DNA from 2 places in the Gilliamella sp. W8128 genome. Region 1 is predicted to be linked to the other one. Evidence: riboswitches for the same ligand, from Rfam matches in the RefSeq annotation. Region 1 holds a riboswitch; the other holds the start of a gene.
The links. Region 1 has a riboswitch for thiamine pyrophosphate ahead of thiB (thiamine ABC transporter substrate binding subunit). Riboswitches for the same ligand answer to the same signal wherever they lie in the genome.
Positions count from the first base shown of each region.

Region 1 (11,506 bases):
TAACAACCAATAAGCTAAATGATAAAATTAATAAAATTGCTGCTGTTACTATACTTTCTTTGTATTGATAATGCGATATCTGCTGATATAAATAATAAGGTAAAGTGGTGACTGACTGCCCACCAAATAAAGCAATTACACCAAAATCGCCCAATGACAAGATGCCAGCAAATGCAAAGCTCATTAATATTGTTCTTCTTAACCCTCTAAAATCAATTAGATAAAAGTGAGTTAAACCATTAATATTCAGTGATTGGGTAAGTCGCCAATATTGAGCAGTGATATCATACATTGGAACGGTAAGATTTTTTATAATAAATGGTAACGCCATCAATCCATTACAAACCATCATCAATAAGCAGATAAAAACGGTATTATTACTATAGTCAAATAGTAATAAAAATAATCCTGATGCCAATACCATACTTGGTATGGCTAGAATCAGTGATGCAATTAATAATAGTCCATTACTCAATCGCGGTTGTCTATTTATCAGTAGTCGACTGTTGGTCCAAAGTAATAGTAATCCGAGTGTCATGGCAATAATTGATGAACCAATAGCAATAATGATTGAAAAAAATAAAGCTTGCTGTAATGAGAAGGTCAACAGTGAAAATTGAAAGAAATAGATACCTTGAAAAAGGATGGTCAGCATCGGTAACAGTATAAATAATCCACCGATCAAAATTAGCACTGAACTAACAATTTTTAATCCTTTGGGTTGAGGTAAACGATAGTCTGTTTGAGTAAATTTTAGCGTTAATTTTTTATCGATTCTGTTTATCTTTTGCATTAATCCAACGAAGGCAATACAACAAACTAATTGTAAACAGGCAAGTAATGCTGCTTGTAACAGATCAAAATCACGAATTGCTTGATAAATAGCAACTTCAAGCGTGGTATATTTTGGCCCGCCACCTAATGCTAAAACAATGGCAAAACTTGAAAAACATAACATAAAAATTAATGCTGCCATAGGTAATACTTGTCTACGCAGTAATGGCCATTCAATAATTTTAAAAAAAGTTACATTGCTAAAATTTAATTGCGCAGCTAAGTGTTTTTGTTCAATAGGTACGCTTTGTAAGGTTTGATAAAATAGGCAGCAGGCATAAGGGAAATTCAGGAATACATGCGCCAATAAAATGCCGTGTAAACCATAAATTGAAAATGAGAATGGTATGTGTAATATTTGGCAGATATTTGATAATAAACCTTGTCGCCCATAAACCGATAGTAAACCAGTCACAACAACTAGTGTTGGTAAGATAAAGGTAATAGGCATCATTTTCAATAACAACTTTTTACCTTTAAAATCCACTAAAGATAATGCTTTAGCCATTAATATGGCTGCGATTAGTGATAATAATGTCGACAATACAGCTTGGTAAAAAGTTATCCATATAATATGCAATATGTAACTATCAAAATAGATGGTTAAATTTCCTGACTGCAAGGCAAATTTCCAGATAGCGAGAAGTGCTGAACTTAATATGATTAAAATTAAACTAGCAGCACTGATACCTGGTAATAATGATCTGAATTTTAACATTAATAATACTTAACTAGTTACTTATTGCTGACTGCCACTCACGAATCCAGCCTTTTTGATGTTTTTCAATCTCTTCCGGTGTAAATTCTAGCGATTTATCAATGGTATTAATTTGCTTATAGGCATCGGGTAGATCGGTTTTAATAATTGGATACATCACATTTTTTTCAGCAAATTGCCGTTGTATCTCAGGTGTTAGTAAGTAACGTAAAAATTGTCGAGCTAAATCGACTTCTTGGCTATATTTAATGATGCCAGCCACTTCGACTTGGCGATAGTGACCTTCAGCAAAAATCGCGGCTGCGTAGCTATGATTATTTTCATTAATAATATGTGCTATCGGCGATGTGCTATAACTTAATACCAAATCAGCCTCATCTTTTAAGAACATACCATAGGCTTCACTCCAACCTTTAGTTACTGTGACCGTATGTTTAGCAACTTGTTGCCACGCATTTGCCGCCTCGTCACCATAGACCTTTTTCATCCAAAACAATAAACCTAGTCCTGGAGTGCTGGTTCTAGGATCTTGATAAATGATTTTCCAATTAGCTTTGTTTTCGACCAATTCATGTAATGAATGAGGAGGATTTTTGATCTTATCTTGATTATAGATAAAAGCGAAATAGCCAAAATCGTAAGGAATAAAACTATCATCCCACCAATCGGTATTGAGGTTATCGGGTTTACTAATTTGATGTGGAATTAAAATATCAGCTTGCTTGGCTTGTGCTAATAGATTGTTATCTAATCCTAAAATAACATCCGCATTTGTTTTGTCGCCTTCAAGGCGAATGCGATTTAAAACAGATACGCCATCCCCCAATGTGACAACATCAAGTTGGCAATGACATTGCGCTTCGAAGCCTTTTTTAATTGCTTCACCCGGCCCCCATTGTGACATAAATGAGTTGTAACTATAAACGGTTAGGGTTGGTTGTTGTGCATTTGCTAGATGACTAAATAGTGAAAATGAAAATATAACAGATAGTAAAAAGTTTTTACGAAACATTTTGCCTCCAAAGTAATGTGTAAAAGACAAAAGGTTTGAGCAGATATAATAACTCAAATCCCTCCGCTGGTATTATCCAGTTCAGGTTCGACGAGTTATGTCAGTTTTTCTGACACTCTCAGCCCTTCAGGGCACCCCGTTGAGAACGATGAGTAGTTTAGTGGTAGCAAATAGAATTGTAAACAGGCGAGGTGTTGATAAATACAAATTTATACATATTAAAACAAGGTAAGATTACAGGCAATCAGTGACAATTGTTGTGTTTGTCGGTATTATATGCCTCATTTTATGATTATTGATTAGGTACAATGTGAATATTCAACAACTATTAACGCAACGAGTTTCGCAAGCAATGATTATGGCTGGTGCAGATAAAAACTGTGATGCTTTAATCAAGCAATCAGCCAAAGTTCAATTTGGTGATTATCAAGCAAATGGTATCATGGCTACCGCTAAAAAATTGGCTATGCCACCACGCGCATTGGCAGAAAAAGTATTACAACATCTGGATATTGAAGATATTGCCGATAAAGTAGAAATAGCTGGCCCGGGTTTTATTAATATCTTTTTAAAAAATAGTTGGATTGCCGAGCAGAACGAAGTAGCGTTAAGTAGCGATAAATTGAATATCACTTTACCAGCTAAACCACAAACTATTGTGGTTGATTACTCAGCACCAAACGTAGCAAAAGAGATGCATGTTGGTCATTTACGCTCAACTATTATTGGTGATGCGAGTGTTAGAGTCTTAAATTTTCTTGGTCACAATGTGATTCGAGCTAATCACGTTGGTGATTGGGGAACCCAATTTGGTATGTTAATCGCTTACCTTGAAAAAATGCAAAATGAACAGGCCAACGATATGGATCTATCGGATCTAGAATCTTTTTATCGTGCAGCCAAAAAACATTATGACGAAGATGAGGTCTTTGCTGAAAAAGCCCGTAATTATGTCGTTAAGCTTCAAGGTGGTGATGAGTATTGCCGTGAAATGTGGCGAAAACTGGTTGATATTACCATGACGCAAAATATTGCCACATATAAGCGACTCAATGTCACACTTTCACTAGAAGATACCATGGGTGAAAGTATCTATAACAGTATGCTTCCGGGCATTGTTGCCGATCTTAAACAGAAAAAATTAGCCGTTGAAAGTGAAGGCGCTATTGTTGTGTTTTTAGATGAGTATAAAAATAAAGAAGGCGAACCAATGGGTGTTATCATCCAAAAACGAGATGGTGGTTATCTTTATGCAACAACCGATATTGCCTGTGCAAAATATCGTTATGAAACCTTACACGCGGATCGTATTTTATATTATACCGATTCACGCCAACACCAACATTTAGAACAAGTTTGGGCGATTGTGCATAAAGCAAAATATGTCCCAGAATCTTTAAAACTTGAACATCATATGTTCGGTATGATGTTAGGTAAAGATGGTAAACCTTTTAAAACGCGTTCAGGTGATACCGTTAAACTAAATGATCTACTCGATGAAGCAACCGAGCGAGCCGCAACATTAATTAAAAGCAAAAATCCTGATCTTTCTGATGCCGAGCTTGCTCAAGTGGTTGATGCTGTTGCCATTGGTGCGGTTAAATATGCTGATCTATCCAAAAATAGAACGACTGATTATGTATTTGATTGGGATAATATGCTGTCATTTGAAGGCAATACAGCACCTTATTTACAGTATGCCTATACCCGTGTACTTTCAGTATTTAAAAAATCGAATATCAATGAAGACAATCTAGATGGTCATATCGATTTAGGTACTGAAAAGGAACGAGCGTTAGCAATTCGTTTGAATCAATTTGATGAAACAATCACAACTGTTGCCGCCGAAGGTACTCCACATGTTCTTTGCGCGTATCTGTATGATATCGCTACCCTATTTTCAAGTTTTTATGAACACTGCCCTATTTTGGCTGCCGAAAATGAGAGTTTAAAAGTTAGCAGATTGAAACTGGCCTCATTAACAGCCAAAACGCTTAAAACGGGTTTAGATATGCTTGGCATTAAAACCGTTGACAAAATGTAAGCTTATTTGCCACCGATATGATTAAATATCGGTGGTTTTGTTGGTATTTAGTTATCCTCTTAGACATCAACCTGTTTAGCTATACAAATCGATAATCCATCAACATGCTCCTTGGCAAAATTAGCAAATTCAACAAAATGTGGCGTTGTATTATGTAAGTCAATCGCCTGCTGTGATTGCCATGTTTCTACTACTATATAAATATTGGGATTCTCAATACTTTGATTCAGCTCATAGCGAACACAACCATGTTCAGCTCGACTACCGATAACTAATCGTTTAAATATAGGTTTAAATGCTTCATGATACTCTGGTTTTATCGTAATGGTGGCAATAATGTTTAGTTGTGACATATTCTACCCTTATAAGTAAATTTGTTTTGTAATGATTGAAATCCTACTGTTAAGAATAAACAGCTTTTAATAACCATGCTAATCTCATTTTTTCGACCACTATACTTATTATTAAATAGTAAGTTAGGCATATGTAATTTAATAGTTTACTCTTTGAAATTATAAATAGACTTTTTTTAGTTTGAAAAATCTAAAAAATAATACTTTAACCTTTTCATTTATTTAAATATTTTTAAAATTAAAATACTTGATCTTAACAATGAATCCATTAAAATCTTTCCCACTTCGGAAAAATAATAAAGTGTAAACTTCCATGACAACTTGTGTTTTCATTGCTATAAGAAATATCCTAACAGGTTTATTTTGATCCTCCTTTTTGGGGGATTTTTTTTATCCATTTTTTATTAAAACTAAATAGTAACCAAATTTTAGAGGCGCATTATGACCGATAATAAACAAATGTTATCAACTAGTCGAGATCAGAGCTTGAAAGCATATTTGATGAACAAAATTAAACAAAATGGTGGTTGGGTTAATTCACATATGCATGCTGATCGTGCTTTTACTATCACTGTAGATAGTTTTGATGTCTACCAAAAACAGACTTTAATTGAAAAATGGGACACGCTTGATAAAGTGAAAGCAGCAATGACCGAAGATGATTATTATCGTCATTTTAGCATGGCGGTTGAACGCATGATTGAACAAGGTGTTACTGCCATGGGTTCATTTGTTGACATTGATCCGATTGCCGAAGAGCGAGCAATTAGAGGTGCGCTACGAGCTCGTGAAACATATAAAAACGATATTACGATTAAATTAGTTAATCAAACTCTTAAAGGAGTTATTGATAAAGAAGCCCGATACTGGTTTGATAAAGGTGCTGATTTAGTAGATATTATTGGTGGTTTGCCGCGTCGAGATGAGCGAGATCATGGTGAAGGAATGGGATTAAAACATTTAGATGTGTTAATGCAAACCGGTAAAGCATTAGGCAAAATGGTACATGTTCATGTTGACCAGTTTAACTCATCAGATGAAATCGAAACCGAGCAACTTACTGATAAAACTATTGAGCATGGTATGCATGGTCGCGTGGTGGCTATTCATAGTATTTCAATTACCGCTCATAGTTTAGAATATCGTCAAAAACTCTACCAAAAAATGAAAGAAGCTAAAATGATGGTAATTGCTTGCCCATTTGCTTGGATCGATAGCCCGCGCCGTGAAGAACATGGCCCTACCCGCAATTCATTAACGCCAGTCGATGAACTTGCTGCCGCCGGGATACCTGTTGCTATTGGAACAGATAACGTCAGTGATTATATGTTACCTTTTTCAACCGGTAATATGTGGGAAGAGCTTAAATTATTAGTCACTGGCTGTCGTTATACAGATTTAGATAATGTGGTAAATGTTGCCACCAAAAATGGGCGTATGGTATTAGGCATCGAATAATTGTCTGATTAAAAATTTAACTGAGATTTAATCATCTTTAAAAATAAAAATCCCACCCAGAGAATAACTGAGTGGGATTATATTTATTGATTATTATTTATAATTCATGAATTGCTGAAGAAAGCCTAGAAAGGTAATTGCTAAGACTTGATTTTATATCATCTTCTGCTTGTTGTCTTAATTCACTACGAGAATAGTAATTACCGTCTGTACTATCAAATTCGTAACTAGGTTTATCACCAGTGTAGGTATACTTAACTTGTCTTGAACTTTTTTCAGCTGAAAATCTGTCATAATAACCACTTAATCCAGAAATATTTACGCTAAGGTTTAAACTATAATTATTTACTAATGTTTCAGTTTGTAAATTATATTCTTTTTCACCATTCTTTTTAGTGTCATTTGTTACTGAACCGCCATCTTCAGAATATCGCTCATCTTCACTAAGATTAATAGTAATGTCACTACCAGTACTGTTGTTAACTAATATAATAGCATCATCATTTTTGAAATAATCTTCAACAAAATTAGAAAATGCATTTGTATTACCTGTCACATATAGTCTTATTTGACCCTTGGTGGTATACTCTATTGCTTTTTGTTCCGAATCTCGATAATTACCATATTTTGCATAAGTATTCGCGGCATGTTGATAATTTGTTGCTGCTTGTCGATATTGATAACTTCGAGTCGCATTTTTAGCTATTTTTTCACCTTGAGAATAAGAATCAAACGCTTCTTTGTTTCTCGCTTTTTTTTCATAGTAACGAGCTAATTTTTCAGTATCTTTGTATTGACCTAATGGCTTATAAATAACATCAATAGTTCTAAAACAAGCTAGCGCTGCATTATAATCACCACTCCGTATTTCCTGTTTAGCAAGATTGTATAATGTTTGTGCCGCAAGCTGCCTATATTTAGTATCCGCATGAATATAGGCTTTTTCGATATTTTTATCGTAATATCTATCTAAAGATTTTTTATATAACGCTGCTCTTTCTTCATAATCACCAGCAGAATTAGTTGGGATAGCATTTGCTTGTTGAGTATAAAAGTTAGCAATATTTTGTTTTAGACGTTCACTAGGATATTTATCCAAAAAGAATGCTAATTCGGAACTGTAAAAGTGATCACTCAAACGCTGATTAAGCTCTAATAATTTCTCATATATTTCTTGGCGTTGTTCATCATTGGCCTTTGTGGTATTAGCTAATTCATTTTCATATTTATTCATCACCTCGGTAACTAACTGACGCAGCTGGGCAGCATCAGTTTGCTTAAAGTTTGCTTCACTTTTTTCCTCTATTTTTGTCGCTAATAAATTGATACTTTCAATATAACTTCCTTCAGCGTATGCTTCTTGAAATGTGCGTTGGTGCGCACAAGCAACTAATAAAAATATTGATAAAGAAGCCAAAATAATTTTCATTAATTTTTTAATTTTCATAAAGTTTCCCTTTATAGATATGAAAGATCTTGAGCAATACTATCAAGTATTGATCTTAATTCAGCACTTTGTTCGCTTTTAGCTCTTTGTTCTAATTCATGTGGAGATTCTAAAACACCTTCGTTATAGTCATGTACATGTGAAGGTACATCTCCCCCCCAATAGTGAACCTCATATTTTTCTGAAGATTTTTCTATAGTAAATGAGCTACTTGAATTAATAAGTCCTGTAACGCTTATTTCAGTCAATAATGTTAAGCTATTGCGATAAGTTCTGGTTGACTCGTTGTAAGACACTTCTTTAAAAGTTTCGACCTGAGTTGTATGCCCTTGAGCATCAGTCTGTTCTACATATTTATCAAATACTTTTTCGCGTTTTATTTCCATGTTATACGATTGTTGAGGGGAGTAATAACGGCTATTACAAGTCACATTAATTATGATATCTGCACCAGATGGAGAACTGACAAAGGAGAGATAATTAGCAGAAAAAGCTGAGCTTACATCAGAACAGTGATCGTCTGAATGAAAATAAACCGATATTAAACCTTTATCAAGATACTTTTCAGCTAAAGAAGCTGCATCTTTATAACGTCCAAAACGACTATATACGTCTGCGGCTTGCCTATAATATTCGCCAACTGAACGAAAAGTTGAGCGTCTGTCAGCGCCTTTTGCCAGATTTTTTCCTTTTTGATAAGCCTCTTCGGCCATTAAAGTAGCGTGTTTTTTAGCATTATCATAAGCGCGTTTATCACTGTCTTTATATTTACCTAGTGGTTGATATACTGATGATGCTTGACTAAATGCCTCAGACGCAGCGTTATAATCTTTCTGTTTTTCGAAATTTCTACCTTGATCATAGAAATCTTTAGCGGCAATCTGCATATATTTGCTATTAGCATTTTTATATAAAGTAGCAATATTTTTATAACTGTAGTAAGACAAACCACTTTTATATAACTCAGCTTTTGTATGATAGCTATCAGAATCAGTACCTGTGATTGATTTACCATAATCATAAAAATCTTTAGCAATAATTTGCCTCAAACTTTCAGCAGGATATTTATCAAAAAAGTTCACTAATTCCGCACTGTAAAAACGATTAGTTAAGCGCTTATTCATCTCTAACAGTCTTTCATAGATTTCAATGCGTTTTTTATAATCAGTATTATTGGTGCTGGCTAATTCATCCTCATATTTATTCATTACATCAGTGACTAACTGACACAGCTGGGCTGCATCAGTTTGCTTAAAGTTTTCTTCACTTTTTTCCTCTATTTTTGCCGCTAATAGATTGATGCTTTCAAGATAGTACCCTTCAGCATAAGCATCTTGAGATGTGCGTTCGTGAGTACAACTCATTAATAAAAACATTAATAAACCGGCAATAATAATTCTTATCATGTTTTTCCTTGTTGAAAATTGTCCATTAAAGGGAACAAAGATCTTGAGCAGTACTTTCTAGCAATGATCTTAATTTAGTGATCAGTTCTCTTTTTGCTACTGGTAGTAAATCATCATCATTTTCATAATAGCTTGAAGCTCTTGCATAGATAGTGTCAGAAAAGTCAATAATTCCTTCCATCCTTACTACTGTCTCTAGACTTAAACTATTGTTATTAGTATCCAATTTCGTATAGTAAGTTTCATCTTTTAACGTTGGGATTTGAATCCTATTCCCTTGAGCATCGATATGTTCTATGTATTTATCAAATACTTTTCGGGTGTTTGGTATGTCAATCTGTGATCTTGTACTGTTATATTCTTTATCAACAGTTATTTTAATTTTGAGATCAGCACCAACTGGAGAAGAAACAAAGGTAACATAATCCTTATTTAGTAACAATTTTACCTCAGAGCAGTATTCGGAAGCATAGCAATAAACTTTTATTATCCCTTTGCGTTTATAGGTGTTAGCTAAAGAAGTAGCATCTTTATAACGTCCATAATGACGATAAGCATCCACGGCTTGCTCATAATATTTGGCAACTTGACGAAATTCTAGGCGTTGCATTGCAATTTCTGAAAGCATTTTTGCCTGCTGATAAGCCTCTTCTGCCATTAAAGTAGCCTGTTTTTTACCATTATTATACGCACGTTTGTCACTGTCTTTATATTTACCTAGAGGTTGATATACTGATGATGCTTGACTAAATGCCTCAGCTGCAGCTTTATAGTCGTTTTGGGTTTCGAAATTTACCCCTTGGTCATACAAATCTTTAGCAATGTTTTGCCTCAAACTTTCAGCAGGATATTTATCTAAAACGTTTACTAATTCCGTACTATAAAAACGGTTAGTTAAGCGCTTATTCATCTCTAACAGTTTTTCATAGATTTCAATGCGTTTTTTATAATCAGTATTAGTGGTGCTAGCTAATTCATCCTCATATTTGTTCATCACATCATTAACCAGCTTACTGAGTTTTTCGGCATCAGTTTGCTTAAAGTTTGCTTCACTTTTTTCCTCTATTTTTGCCGCTAATAGATTGATGCTTTCAAGATAGTTCCCTTCAGCATAAGCATTTTGAGATGTGCGTTCGTGAGTACAACTCACTAATAAAAACATTAATAAACTTGCAATAATAATTCTCATTTTATTTTTCCTTATTAAAAATTGTCCATTATAGGTATGAAAGATCTTTGGCTATATCGTCTAATCTTGAGTTTAGCTCGGATAATAAATCTCTTTTGGCTTGAGTATATAAATCATCTTTCGATTTTAAGCGTCCATCACTATGATTATGAAATTGGGCAGGTACATTACCACTATAAATATAGTCATGTTTAACTGAGGTTTCTTGAATTTTAAATGATTTGCTATAACTATAGATACCGTGAACCTCAATGCTAACCGTTAGGGTTAATTTGTTACTATGAGTTACTGTTTGTAAATTATATCGTTGATCTTTGTAAGTTTTGATTTGAGTTGTATTACCGTTTTTATCTTTTGCTTCAATGTATTTATCAAAGACTTGCTCAATCTTAGTTTCATTGGTTTCTGATTTATCTAGATCGACAAAATCACTTTTAAAGTCAATTCGAATATCTATCTCTGCACCACTCGAGTAATTGGCAAATTGAATATAATTTGCACTTAATTTATCTCTTATTTCATCGGTGAAACTTGAACCATAGTAATAAACTTTAATTATGCCTTTTTTAGCATAAGTATCAGCTAATGAACTGGCGTCAAAATATTGTCCATATGGCTGATATATAGATGCTGCTTGCGCATAATACTTGGCAACTTCTCGATATTCATAACGCTTTGTCGCATTCATTGCCAGTTGTTTAGCTTGTTGATAAGCCTCTTGAGCCTGCTGGGTAGCATATTTTTTGTCATTCTCTTTCGCAAGTTTGTCACTATCTTTATATTTACCTAGTGGTTTGTATATCGATGAAGCCTGACTAAAGGCTTGAGCAGCAGCTTTATAATTTAACTGTTGTTCGAATTGTTTACCTTGGTCATAGTAATTTTTGGCTGCCATTTGCATATATTTAGTATTGGCATTTTTATATAAAGTGGCGGCATTTTTATAATTGTCGTATGACAAACTATTTTTATATAATTCGGCTTTTGTTCGATAACTTTCACTGTCAGTGCCAGTGATGTAATTACCATAATCATAATACTCTTT
Region 1 is NZ_JACFSE010000001.1:352,583-364,088, reverse strand. It holds gene thiP (thiamine/thiamine pyrophosphate ABC transporter permease) at 1-1,552, opposite strand, end outside; gene thiB (thiamine ABC transporter substrate binding subunit) at 1,566-2,564, opposite strand; TPP riboswitch at 2,605-2,713, opposite strand; gene argS (arginine--tRNA ligase) at 2,875-4,608, shown strand; gene H3U97_RS01625 (putative quinol monooxygenase) at 4,668-4,961, opposite strand; gene H3U97_RS01620 (amidohydrolase family protein) at 5,403-6,419, shown strand; gene H3U97_RS01615 (hypothetical protein) at 6,517-7,866, opposite strand; gene H3U97_RS01610 (hypothetical protein) at 7,878-9,272, opposite strand; gene H3U97_RS01605 (hypothetical protein) at 9,298-10,461, opposite strand; gene H3U97_RS01600 (hypothetical protein) at 10,490-11,506, opposite strand, start outside.

Region 2 (11,506 bases), on a different contig from region 1:
CAATAAACCATCTCAAAATTAACGGAAGGAGATAAGTTTTAACTCCAGCTCTATTGGATCCGAAACAAAAGTAGTAGGAAGTAATTCCATTCAAGCAAATATAACAGTGAAACTGACTTAAACCAGCGACAGCAATTGGAGCTGTTGATCCATTAAAAGGTAAGATAGTTACTGTATCAAATGGGGTTGTTCCTGCTAAGATAGCCCCTTAATTACAAGCCTATGCTGAAATTAGGGGGATTAGGTATTAAGACTTCATGTGGAAATAGATAAGGTTGTTGTGCAGAGTTTAGAGTTGCTAATGAGTTGTTATTAAACAATCCTAATCTTATTCATTACTGATTTTTATAAAAAGAAAAAGGTAATCAAATAATTAATATAAATAAAACATTAAAAGATATTATAAATTGATATATATCAAATTTATTCATGGATCTTCCAGTATTTTGTTGTTAACATGGTTTCATATCTTTTTTATGTGATGTTGTCTCGTAGTCAATATGATGAATTTAATGATAAAAAAATATTTATTTCTTTGGGGGGCCATTATCTTACCCTCGTTTGTTGCGTTAGCTGAACCATCACCAACGCAACAACTGAGTGACCAACAACTTATCCAGAAAAGAAAAAGTGATAAAGTTCTTCAATATTCATCAATACCTTCATCGCCTGACATCCATCTATTACCTACTACTTATGAAATAAGAGATATTCATTTCTCATCGGTTTTTTTCTATTTGAGTATTAATCAGATGCAATTATTAGAGCGAGATAAATTACCTTAGTTTATTCCTATCAATAAACAGTCTCGTCAAGCCGAGCACTGTGTTTAGCTGCATAAGGTTTCAATTTATTGATGACTAAAATGCATGACCGATTGATTAGCTATGGAGATATCAATACAGAATTAGTAGCAACAGAGCAAAAATTAGCATCAACAAAACTAAAACTATTATTTATGTAAAAATAAGAACCAGAAGCATATAAAAGTGAAAATAGTAGTAGATCTAGTGTAACTAGAGTTGGCGATATAGATGATATTGCTACAGCTGTTGCTCGCAGTAAAAATATGAGTGAAAAATAGCTATAAAGATATTAGGAAGTATTATGAATATATAAATATCAATAGGTTATGGAGATAAACCTGTTTCTAGTTATAATTTGGATTAAAAAGGCAATAGATATTTAACTTAATAAGAGTTAATCAAAATGTTAAAAGCGTAGCTACAGGAGAAGGAATATCAGATGGTTATGTTTATATGTGGAGTAAGGAGTTTTACTCACGGTAAAAGATAATTTCTGTCACAGTAATTTGCACTGTTAGGTAGTGGATATGTACATTCATTACAATTCAATAAAAAGATCTTTTACCAGCATAATTAGTTGGTAACAAAAGAAATTCACAGTTAGGAACTGGAAAAAGAAATATAGCTGAGCGAAAACTAGCCTCATAGTATAGCGCTACACTCGAAAGCATTATTTCTACTTTTGTTGGAGATAGTGTACAAGATAATATTGAGAAAATAATCATGAAAAAAAATAAGAAATATTTAGTATTATTAAATTATTTAATCTTTTTACCTTTCATGGGATTTTTATTAATTATTATAATGCGCTTGCTCATCTCATTAATATTGTTGATTAAATATGATATAGCTTTTGAATTTGGTATTCATGATATATGTTTAGCTGGTAAAGCAGCTTGTATTTGGTTTCCTTTAGCATTAGGTGTTTGGTGTTATGAATGCTTCCATTACGGAATTAAAATTTTTGGCAAATAATATTATCCCAGTTTAACAACTGGGATTTTTTTATTATAACGAGTAATTAATACTATAACTTTTATCCCAATCATGATAATTAGTTGTATAACAGTATGATATGTTTAACTTAATCTAGGCAAGGCTGTTAAAATTAGGTTAATTAATTTTTCCAAGTAGGCTTGGTTTTAGTTTGTTTTGGCGTAATATAAAGATTAAATTTTAATTCATTAATGGTAATAGCTAGCAGATTTGTTTTATTTAAAGAATAATCTAATTTTTCTATCTGTTGCCATTGATAATTTATCGGTAAATTATTAAATAACCAAAAGGGGTTAATGATGAAATTAATAGTCGATAATATGAGTTGTCAGCATTGTGTTAAAACCATTACTAAAGCAATTAATGATATTGATCCTAAAGCGAAAGTTACTGTTGATTTAGCTAAGCATGAAGTTGATATTGATGGTGGTACTATCTCGCAAGAAGCGGCAATTGCAGCAATTAATGAAGCGGGATTTGAGTTTGTCGGTATTGCTTATTAACAGTATTTAGCGTTATTAAATTTTAGGCGATTATCTCATCGCCTAAATCTTCGAGAGTACTTTTATCAAATCATCGATTAACAGTTTTTGTATACTTCTACCACCATTGATAAAAATGGTGAGTAGGCCCAATTCCCTTACCAATTTTTAAACTATCTGCATGTTCAATAGCGCCTTGTAGGTATTTTTTGGCTTGTTTAACCGCTTCTTCTAAATGATGTTTCGGTAACAAGGCTGCAATTGCTGCAGAGAGGGTACAACCTGTACCATGGGTATTTCTCGTTGCGATCCTCGGTGATGTCATTCTAATGATGTTGTCGTGAGTGATTAAATAATCAGGGCTTTCTTGACTTGGCAAATGTCCGCCTTTCATTAAGACTGCCTGACAACCCAATTTTAGTAACTCATAACCTTGTCGTTGCATTTGCTCTTCGTTTTTTGCCTCACTACAATCAAGTAATGCAGCCGCTTCAGGTAGATTAGGGGTGATGATTGTGGCTAATGGTAATAATAGATCTCGAATAGCAGAAACGGCATCAGCTTTTAACAATGGATGTCCGCCTTTAGCAATCATTACGGTATCAAGCACAATATTGGCAATAGGATGATTGTTTAATAGCTGATGAACTGTAGTAACAATCTCTTTATTCATTAGCATACCAATTTTAACACTATCAATGTGGATATCTTGATATAGTGTATTAAACTGTGCTTCAATAAATTCAGCGGGAATAGCATGTACACCATTAACGCCTTGCGTACTTTGTGCGGTTAATGCGGTGATCACTGACATACCATAAGCACCAAGTGCTGAAAATGCTTTTAAGTCAGCTTGAATACCTGCGCCACCACTAGGGTCACTGCCTGCTATTGTTAATGCAACTGTTGTCATGATTTGGTTTCCTATTTTGCCAGTTTTATTTTACTGATTAGGTCGGATGTCGCTTTGGCAAGATTAGCTTGTCCGCATATTGCCGACACAACGGCAATACCTTCAATGCCAGTTTGGATTACTTCGGTTAAATTATTCACGCCGATACCACCGATCGCCACGGCAGGGCATTGTTTCGCTTTAACCAGTTCTTTCAATTGAGTAATGCCAGTCGCAGCTGCGGCATCCTTTTTGGTTGTGGTTGGATAGATAGGTCCTATGCCAAGATAATCGACTAAATGCCAAGGAACATTCTCTAGTTGTGATTGATTTGAAACTGAAAGTCCTAACCATTTGTCTGTGCCAATTAAGCGTCGAGTAACGTCGACCGGGAGATCGCTTTGTCCTATATGAACGCCATCGGCATCAATGGCTAAAGCAATATCAACATGGTCATTGATAAATAGCGGAACTTGGGTACTACTTAGCACTTCTTTGAGCACTTGTGCAGCGTCATACCAATTTTTACCAGAGTATTCTTGTTCTGAACGTAGTTGCACTGCAGTAACGCCATTTTCAACAGCAATTTTGGTGGTAGTGACCATACCATCTATACCGCCACATAATAACGGATCGAGGACTAAATAGAGGGTTAAATCAAGTTGCTTTTTCATCAAACATCCTTATTTTTAGTTTTGATTGAATCGTGAAAGATGATCAATAACAGCAATGGCGAAACTACCTAACCCTTGTTGCTTACTAGCGAGTTGTCCTGCTTTTTTCATCATAAAACAAGCTGTTGCGGTAGCGGTTAAACGATCACTAGTGGTTGCAATAAATGCTGCTACCATTGCAGATAACGAACAGCCGGTGCCGGTTACTTTAGTTAAAGCGATATCGCCACCGACAATGCTATAAATTTGTTCGCCATCTGTGACATAATCTATCTCACCTGTTATTGCGACGATGGTTTGATATTTTTGTGCTAATAGTATTGCTGCATTTAATGCAGAATCGGTAGAATCAAGTCCATCAGGCCCTTTCGATGATGATTGTTGACCACTCAATGCAAGAATTTCAGAGGCATTTCCTCGAATAACACTTGGTCTAAAGGTTAACAGTTGTTTGGCAACTTCAGTGCGGTATTTAAGTGCCGCACCAACCGCTACAGGATCTAGTACCCATGGTGTCTGCGTCTGTTCAGCTTTTGCTGCAGCTAACAACATACTATTTGCGCTGTGCTCATCAATGGTACCAATATTAATTAATAAACTACTGGCAATAGTTACAAAGTCCTCAACTTCTTGTTTCGCAACGACCATTGCTGGCGAAGCACCAATGGCTAATAAAACATTGGCGGTAAAATTCTGTACCACATCATTGGTAATGCAATGGACTAACGGGCGTTGTTGTTTAACTTGCTCAATAAAGGGAATGGCATCATTGTTTTGAAATAACTGAATGGTAGACATATTCTTTCCTTATTTATTATTGATATTAAGGGAAGAATGTGTCAAAACGGATAATTAAGACGGAGACTTCCCTACGCTGGTATGAGCCAGATCAGGTTCAACGGGTAAAATCTCAGTTTTTTGTAGTAACAAAAAACACCCCGAGTCAAAAAATAATTTATAAAAACAGTTTTATTATCTACTGAGTTTATACTTTATACAAGCTATTGTAATAATCTTTCGATATCGCTAATAGATCGTCTATCTGGTAAGAAAATGATTAAGTGATCACCATCTTCGATCATTAAATCGGTATTAACAATAATCACATCTTCACCACGCACCACAGCACCAATAGTTGCCCCTGAAGGCAATTTTAGACTGTTAATATTTTTACCAACTAATTTTGAATTTTCTGCCTCACCATTGGCAACTACTTCGACAATTTCTGACTCACCCTGACGTAGTGAGACCACTTTAACCACACCTGTTTGTCTAACATGACTTAATAGCTCTGAAATAGTTGCATGTTGTGGTGAAATGGCAATATCAATTACGCTATCGTTTATTAACTCTAAATAAGCTTGTCGTTGAATAAGTACGATGACTTTTTTGGCTCCCATCCTTTTGGCAAGCATTGACGACATAATATTTGATTCATCATCACTCGTCACTGCCACAAACAGATCGGTAAGTTCGACTTGTTCTTGCGATAATAGCTCTTGATCCGATGATTCACCATGTAATACGGTCGTATTAACTAACTGCTCGGCAATTAATTCTGCTTTTTCGGCATTACGTTCAATCAATTTAACTTGATAATCGTTTTCTAATCGCTTAGCTAAAGCAACAGCAATGCCACCACCACCACTAATGAGTATTCGTTTATAAGGCTTTTCTAACCGTTGTAATTCACTGGTTACCGCTTTGATGTTAAGCGGTGGGGTAATAAAGTAAACCATATCCCCAGCTTCAATCAAAGTTGAACCAATCGGACGAATAAAACGATTTTTACGATAAATAGCCACCACCCGAGCTTCGACATGAGGTAAATGTTCTTTTAGCTCTGATAATTCACTACCCACCAATGCACCACCATAGTAAGCTGTAACGGCAACTAAGCAGACTCGATTATCATAAAATGAGGCAAATTGTAGTGCGCCAGGATATTGCACTAGCTGGCTGATATGATTGGTGATTAGATTTTCTGGGGCTATAATATGATCGATATTAATACAATCTTTATTAAAAAATGAGTATCTTTCATCATTATATTCTGGAGCTCGAATACGTGCGACTTTTTGAGGAATATTGAACATCACATGCCCAATCTGGCAAGCCATCATATTGACCTCATCAGAATTGGTAACAGCGACTAACATGTCGGCAGATTCTGCACCAGCACTTTCTAATACTTGTGGATAAGATGATTTTCCACAAATAACTTGTAAATCAAAACGTTCTTGCAATGATTGCAACTTGTCATGATCTTCATCAACAACAGTCACATCGTTCTGTTTTTCGGTAACCAGATATTCGGCAAGAGCACTACCTGTTTGACCTGCACCAAGAATGATAATTTTCATAACTAACCTATGATAATCAAAAAGGCTTCAATGGCATTTTTCGTTAACAAAAACGATAGTGCGTTTAGTCATTAAAGCCAATTGATATTGTTTAGCGTTAATTGCAATCTAGTTTTACGGTTAACTATACAAAACCGATTGCGTCATAAACTTTTTTCAACGTTGGCTCTGCTTTTGCACGAGCTTTTTGTGCACCTTCTTGCATAATTGTCAGAAGATAATTTTCATCATCACGATACTGATGATATTTTGCTTGTAAATCAGTTAACATATCAATAACTTGATTTGCGACCTCGGTTTTTAGATGGCCATACATTTTACCTTCAAATTCTTTCTCAAGTTCAGCAATAGGTTTACCCGTAATACCGGTTAAGATATCTAACAGATTTGATACCCCCGTTTTATTTTTTAAATCATAACGGACGACTGGTGGTTCATCAGAATCGGTCATTGCCCGTTTAATTTTCTTCTCGACATCTTTTGGATTTTCAAGTAAACCAATAACATTATTGCGATTTTCATCTGATTTAGACATTTTTTTGCTAGGATCTTGTAATGACATAACCCGAGCGCCAACTTTAGCAATAAATGGTTCAGGAACAGTGAAAATATCGCCATAAAGGGCATTAAAACGCATTGCAATATCGCGAGAAAGTTCAAGATGTTGTTTTTGGTCATCACCAACGGGAACTAAATTAGCTTGATATAACAAAATATCGGCAGCCATTAACACTGGATAATCAAAAAGCCCGGCATTTATATTTTCTGAATGACGAGAAGATTTATCTTTAAATTGTGTCATACGGCTCAATTCACCAAAATAGGTATAACAGTTTAATGCCCAACCTAATTCAGCATGTGCAGGCACATGGGATTGCACAAAAATAGTACTTTTTTGTGGATCAATACCACAGGCTAGATAAAGTGCTAATGTATCAAGTGTTGCTTTACGTAACTTATTAGGATCTTGGCGTACCGTGATCGCATGTTGATTGACGATACAATAAACGCAATCATATTCATTTTGTAAAGACACCCAATTCTTTAAAGCACCTAAATAGTTGCCTAATGTTAGTTCTCCTGATGGCTGAGCGCCACTAAATACAATTGGTTTACTCATAATTTATTCCTAATTTAAACTTATTATTTTTTTGCTTCAGCTTTTGGCTGAGGTAATAGGGTTAATATATCTTGAAAATCATCAAATAAAAAATCGGGTTCACTTGTTGCAATTGATTCGCCATAATTATAACCATAACTTAACGCAACAGTAGGGCAATTAGCATTTTTGGCTGCGCTAATATCATTTTTCGAATCACCAACAAATAATAACTGATCATTGTATAATCCAAATGTTGCCATGACTTGATAAAGTGGAGCCGGGTGTGGTTTTAATTTAATTACATCACCACCGCCGAGTACTAATGAAAAATACTCTTTGATACCTAATGAGCTTAGTAATCCCGGTAAAAATTGAGCCGGTTTATTAGTTACAAGTGCTAAAGGATAATGATTTTCATAAAGAGCTTTCAAGGTCTGTTTTACATGAGGAAACAGTGTTGTCTGTTCATCCATAACCTTATCATAATGCTGACTAAATATTTGTTTAGCTTCAGCAAAATATTCGTTTGACGGATTAATATCAATGGCTTTGAAAACGCGTTCAAGCATCACATCAATACCATTACCTACCCAGTTTTTAACTTGTTCATTGGTAACTGTTGGTAAATTTAAATCTGCCAACATTTTTTGGCTTGCTAAAGCAAGTCCAGGTACGCTATCTACTAATGTTCCATCTAAATCAAAAGCAATAGCTTGAATATCATCTAATTTAGCCATGTTTTACTCCTGCTAACTCTTTACGCATTGCATCAATTACCGTTTTATAGTCAGGTTGACCAAATATGGCTGAGCCAGCAACAAACATATCGGCTCCTGCCTTGGCAATTTCAGCTATATTATCTACTTTTACACCGCCATCAATTTCTAGGCGAATATTTCTACCAGAATCAATAATGCGTTGTTTAACTTGCCGCAATTTTTTAAGCGTTGCTGGGATGAATGATTGACCACCAAAACCTGGGTTAACACCCATCAATAAAATAATATCAACTTTATCCATCACATAGTCTAAATGGTCAAGTGGTGTTGCTGGATTAAGCACAATACCGGCACTGCAACCATGATCTTTAATTAATTGTAATGAACGATCTAGATGAATTGTCGCTTCTGGATGAATAGATATGTTTGTTGCTCCAGATTTGGCAAAAGAGGTAATTAGCTCTTCAACAGGAGAAACCATTAGATGGACATCAATTGGTGCACTAATTCCATAGTCTCGCAGTGCCTTACAAAACATACTACCCATTGTTAAATTGGGAACAAAATGATTATCCATCACATCGAAATGGACAACATCCGCTCCTGCATCTAATACTTTTTGGGTATCTTCACCAAGACGAGCGAAATCGGCGGATAGTATTGATGGTGCAATAATAAATTCATTCATAACATACCTCTACTCATAAACACCTTATACTTAAAAATAGCTTAAGATTTTTGGTATAAGGCCAATATTTCATCAATTTTTTTGCGTCCTTCGCCAGCGCAACTAATTGAGCGCCGCATTTCTGCTCGGTAAAGATGGCGCGCTTTACTATATAACGTTCTGGTATAGTGAGTATCATGATTTGATACCAGCACTGGAATCTCTTTTTTATAGGCAATTTGCTCAGCTAATTGTGACAACCTTTGATGTTCGTCAAACCCAAAATTATTAGAATAGTAGGCGGTAAAACCTGCTGTTTCATTAGGCGATAGATAAGGTGGATCACAATAAATAACGGAGTTACGTTTCGCCATTTTCATCGCTTTATGATAAGGCGTACAGACAAACTCAGCATTTTGCGCTTTTTTGGCAAAGAAATAGAGTTCCCTTTCTGGGAAATAAATAGTCTTGTAACGGCCAAATGGCACATTAAATAAACCACTATTATTATAACGACATAAGCCGTTGTAACAGTGACGATTTAAATAGACAAATAAAAGCGATCGCAAATATTGATCTTTACTATAATTAAACACATCACGTAGTTGATAAAATGCTTCAGCTTGGTTATTTTGATCATTAAATAGTAATTTAAGATCATTAATAAACAGCTCCGGATTGGATTGTAATAGCTTAAATAGTGCAATTAGATCATGATTGATATCAGCTAAAATATAACTTTTGAAGTTAGTATTTAAAAAAACGGAACCAGCACCTACAAAGGGCTCAATGAGTTGTTCACCTTCCGGTAGATACTGTTTTATAGTGTCTACAAGCTCATATTTTCCTCCAGCCCACTTTAAAAAGGCTCGTCGCTTCTTCAACGGAAACTCCTATTTTGTCATTGGTAGGATATATGAACAATATCCCTTACTATTTTGCCGATTTTTCTTTATTAATAGTTGCGCCAGATTTAACCCAAGGTTTATCTTTTTTTAGTGCATCTGGTAAAGACTTGATTGCTTTTCTGGCTTCATCAGCAGAATTATATGTACCATTAACTAAAATAAACCATTTGACATTATTTCGTTTAGTTTCATAAATTTGGTAATTGGTTATATTATGTTTTTTTACCAATTTTTTTAAACCTTCAAGCGAAGTTGAAGCACTCAGTTGAACTGAAAACTGATTACTCTTTATTTTGTCAATTTTAGTCGGTTTAGTATTTACTTTAGAACCACTAGTTGATTCAGTGTCAGGTTTATTGACTTTAGATTCAACTTGGTTCGGCGAGTTTAGTCTATTATTATCCACATTATTATGCGATGAATTATTACCCTGATGAGTATTATGGTCAACTTGTGACTCAGGTTTACTCTCTGGTGAACTCTGAGTGTTTGCATCACTACCGTTACTACCAGTTAATTCGCTACTATTTTGTTGTTCATTAACATTGGTAATTGGTGCTGGCGCCATAGGCGATGGTACCGTATCAGATGCTTGACCTTGAGCTGTAGCCGTTGCAACGTCATTGGATTGTGTTGTTATGGTTGGCTCAGGTTCTTGCGTTGAAACACCGCTAACTTCAGGAGGAGTTAGTTGTGTAGGAGCTTTTGGTTTTGACGAACGAAATAACATTGTACTAACTAATAAGACAATAATAACAACAGTTAACCCCATAATTATCAATTTCTTTTTCGAATAATGCTGAAAAAAATTGGTAATACTAAATGAGGGCGTAGACGGCTTATTGGATTGTTCTGATATATAACGATCATCTTTATCTACACGCATATTAACTCCTTAACCTATTAATAGGTTTAATGCCTTATAACCAACCATGGTTTATCGATCAATGATTTAAATTTGTTCTATTTTATCAATGATATATCCAGCAACACCTTTAGCACTTTGCTCATCGGTTTTAATTGTGATGTCAGCAATTTCTTCATAAAGAGGATCTCGTTCCTGAGCTAACTCTTCATAAAGTTCGCGAGGGGTATTGCCACCTTGTAATAAAGGACGACGTTTATCTTTTTGTGTTCTTGCCATTTGTTTTTCAATTGTTGTTTCTAAATAAACGACAATACCACGTGCTGATAATCGATTACGTGTCTCTTTCGATAGTACTGAACCACCACCGGTAGCAAGTACTACACCTTGTTTTTCAGTCAATTCATTAATGACTTTCTCTTCTCTGGCTCGGAATCCGTCTTCACCTTCTAAGTCAAAGATCCATGCAATATCAGCACCTGTACGTTTTTCGATCTCTTGATCAGAGTCAAAAAATTCCATGCCTAACTGCTGTGCAATTTGTCGGCCTATTGTGCTTTTTCCTGCCCCCATTGGGCCAATTAGAAAGATATTTCGCTTTTCTGCCATTGTAGTTTCATCATCTATTAATTTTGGTTAAAATTTACAACACAATATCAATTTGCTATGATTTTTATCATCATTTTATCTTTGAATTGTGTAACTTTCTTGGATCTCCGTCTAACGACAAAAATTTAGGTCGGTAATTATCTCAATAGATAGCCCCATTTTGCAACAGGTATTTAATAATCAGTTAACTTATTCCCGCTTGGTGTAGATCATGAATATTAAGTGCACCAACTAATTCACCTTGATTATTCACTACTGGCGCAGCTGTAATATTATGATCATTAAATGTTTTTAAGGCTTCGACCGCTTTCCAATTTTCCGGTATTTGATGTCCTGGACTGGTCATTACTTCGATAACATTGTCTTGTAGTGTACCATGTTTTAATAGTAATCGACGCAAATCTCCATCAGTAAAAACACCAA
Region 2 is NZ_JACFSE010000002.1:21,409-32,914, reverse strand. It holds gene H3U97_RS01800 (hypothetical protein) at 513-785, shown strand; gene H3U97_RS01795 (hypothetical protein) at 1,530-1,781, shown strand; gene H3U97_RS01790 (heavy-metal-associated domain-containing protein) at 2,099-2,305, shown strand; gene thiD (bifunctional hydroxymethylpyrimidine kinase/phosphomethylpyrimidine kinase) at 2,403-3,197, opposite strand; gene thiE (thiamine phosphate synthase) at 3,209-3,850, opposite strand; gene thiM (hydroxyethylthiazole kinase) at 3,866-4,639, opposite strand; TPP riboswitch at 4,700-4,801, opposite strand; gene trkA (Trk system potassium transporter TrkA) at 4,852-6,213, opposite strand; gene trpS (tryptophan--tRNA ligase) at 6,338-7,333, opposite strand; gene H3U97_RS01760 (phosphoglycolate phosphatase) at 7,357-8,052, opposite strand; gene rpe (ribulose-phosphate 3-epimerase) at 8,045-8,722, opposite strand; gene H3U97_RS01750 (Dam family site-specific DNA-(adenine-N6)-methyltransferase) at 8,764-9,585, opposite strand; gene H3U97_RS01745 (SPOR domain-containing protein) at 9,635-10,495, opposite strand; gene aroK (shikimate kinase AroK) at 10,562-11,083, opposite strand; gene gutQ (arabinose-5-phosphate isomerase GutQ) at 11,268-11,506, opposite strand, start outside.
Region 2: another riboswitch for thiamine pyrophosphate. It lies ahead of thiM (hydroxyethylthiazole kinase); the one in region 1 lies ahead of thiB (thiamine ABC transporter substrate binding subunit).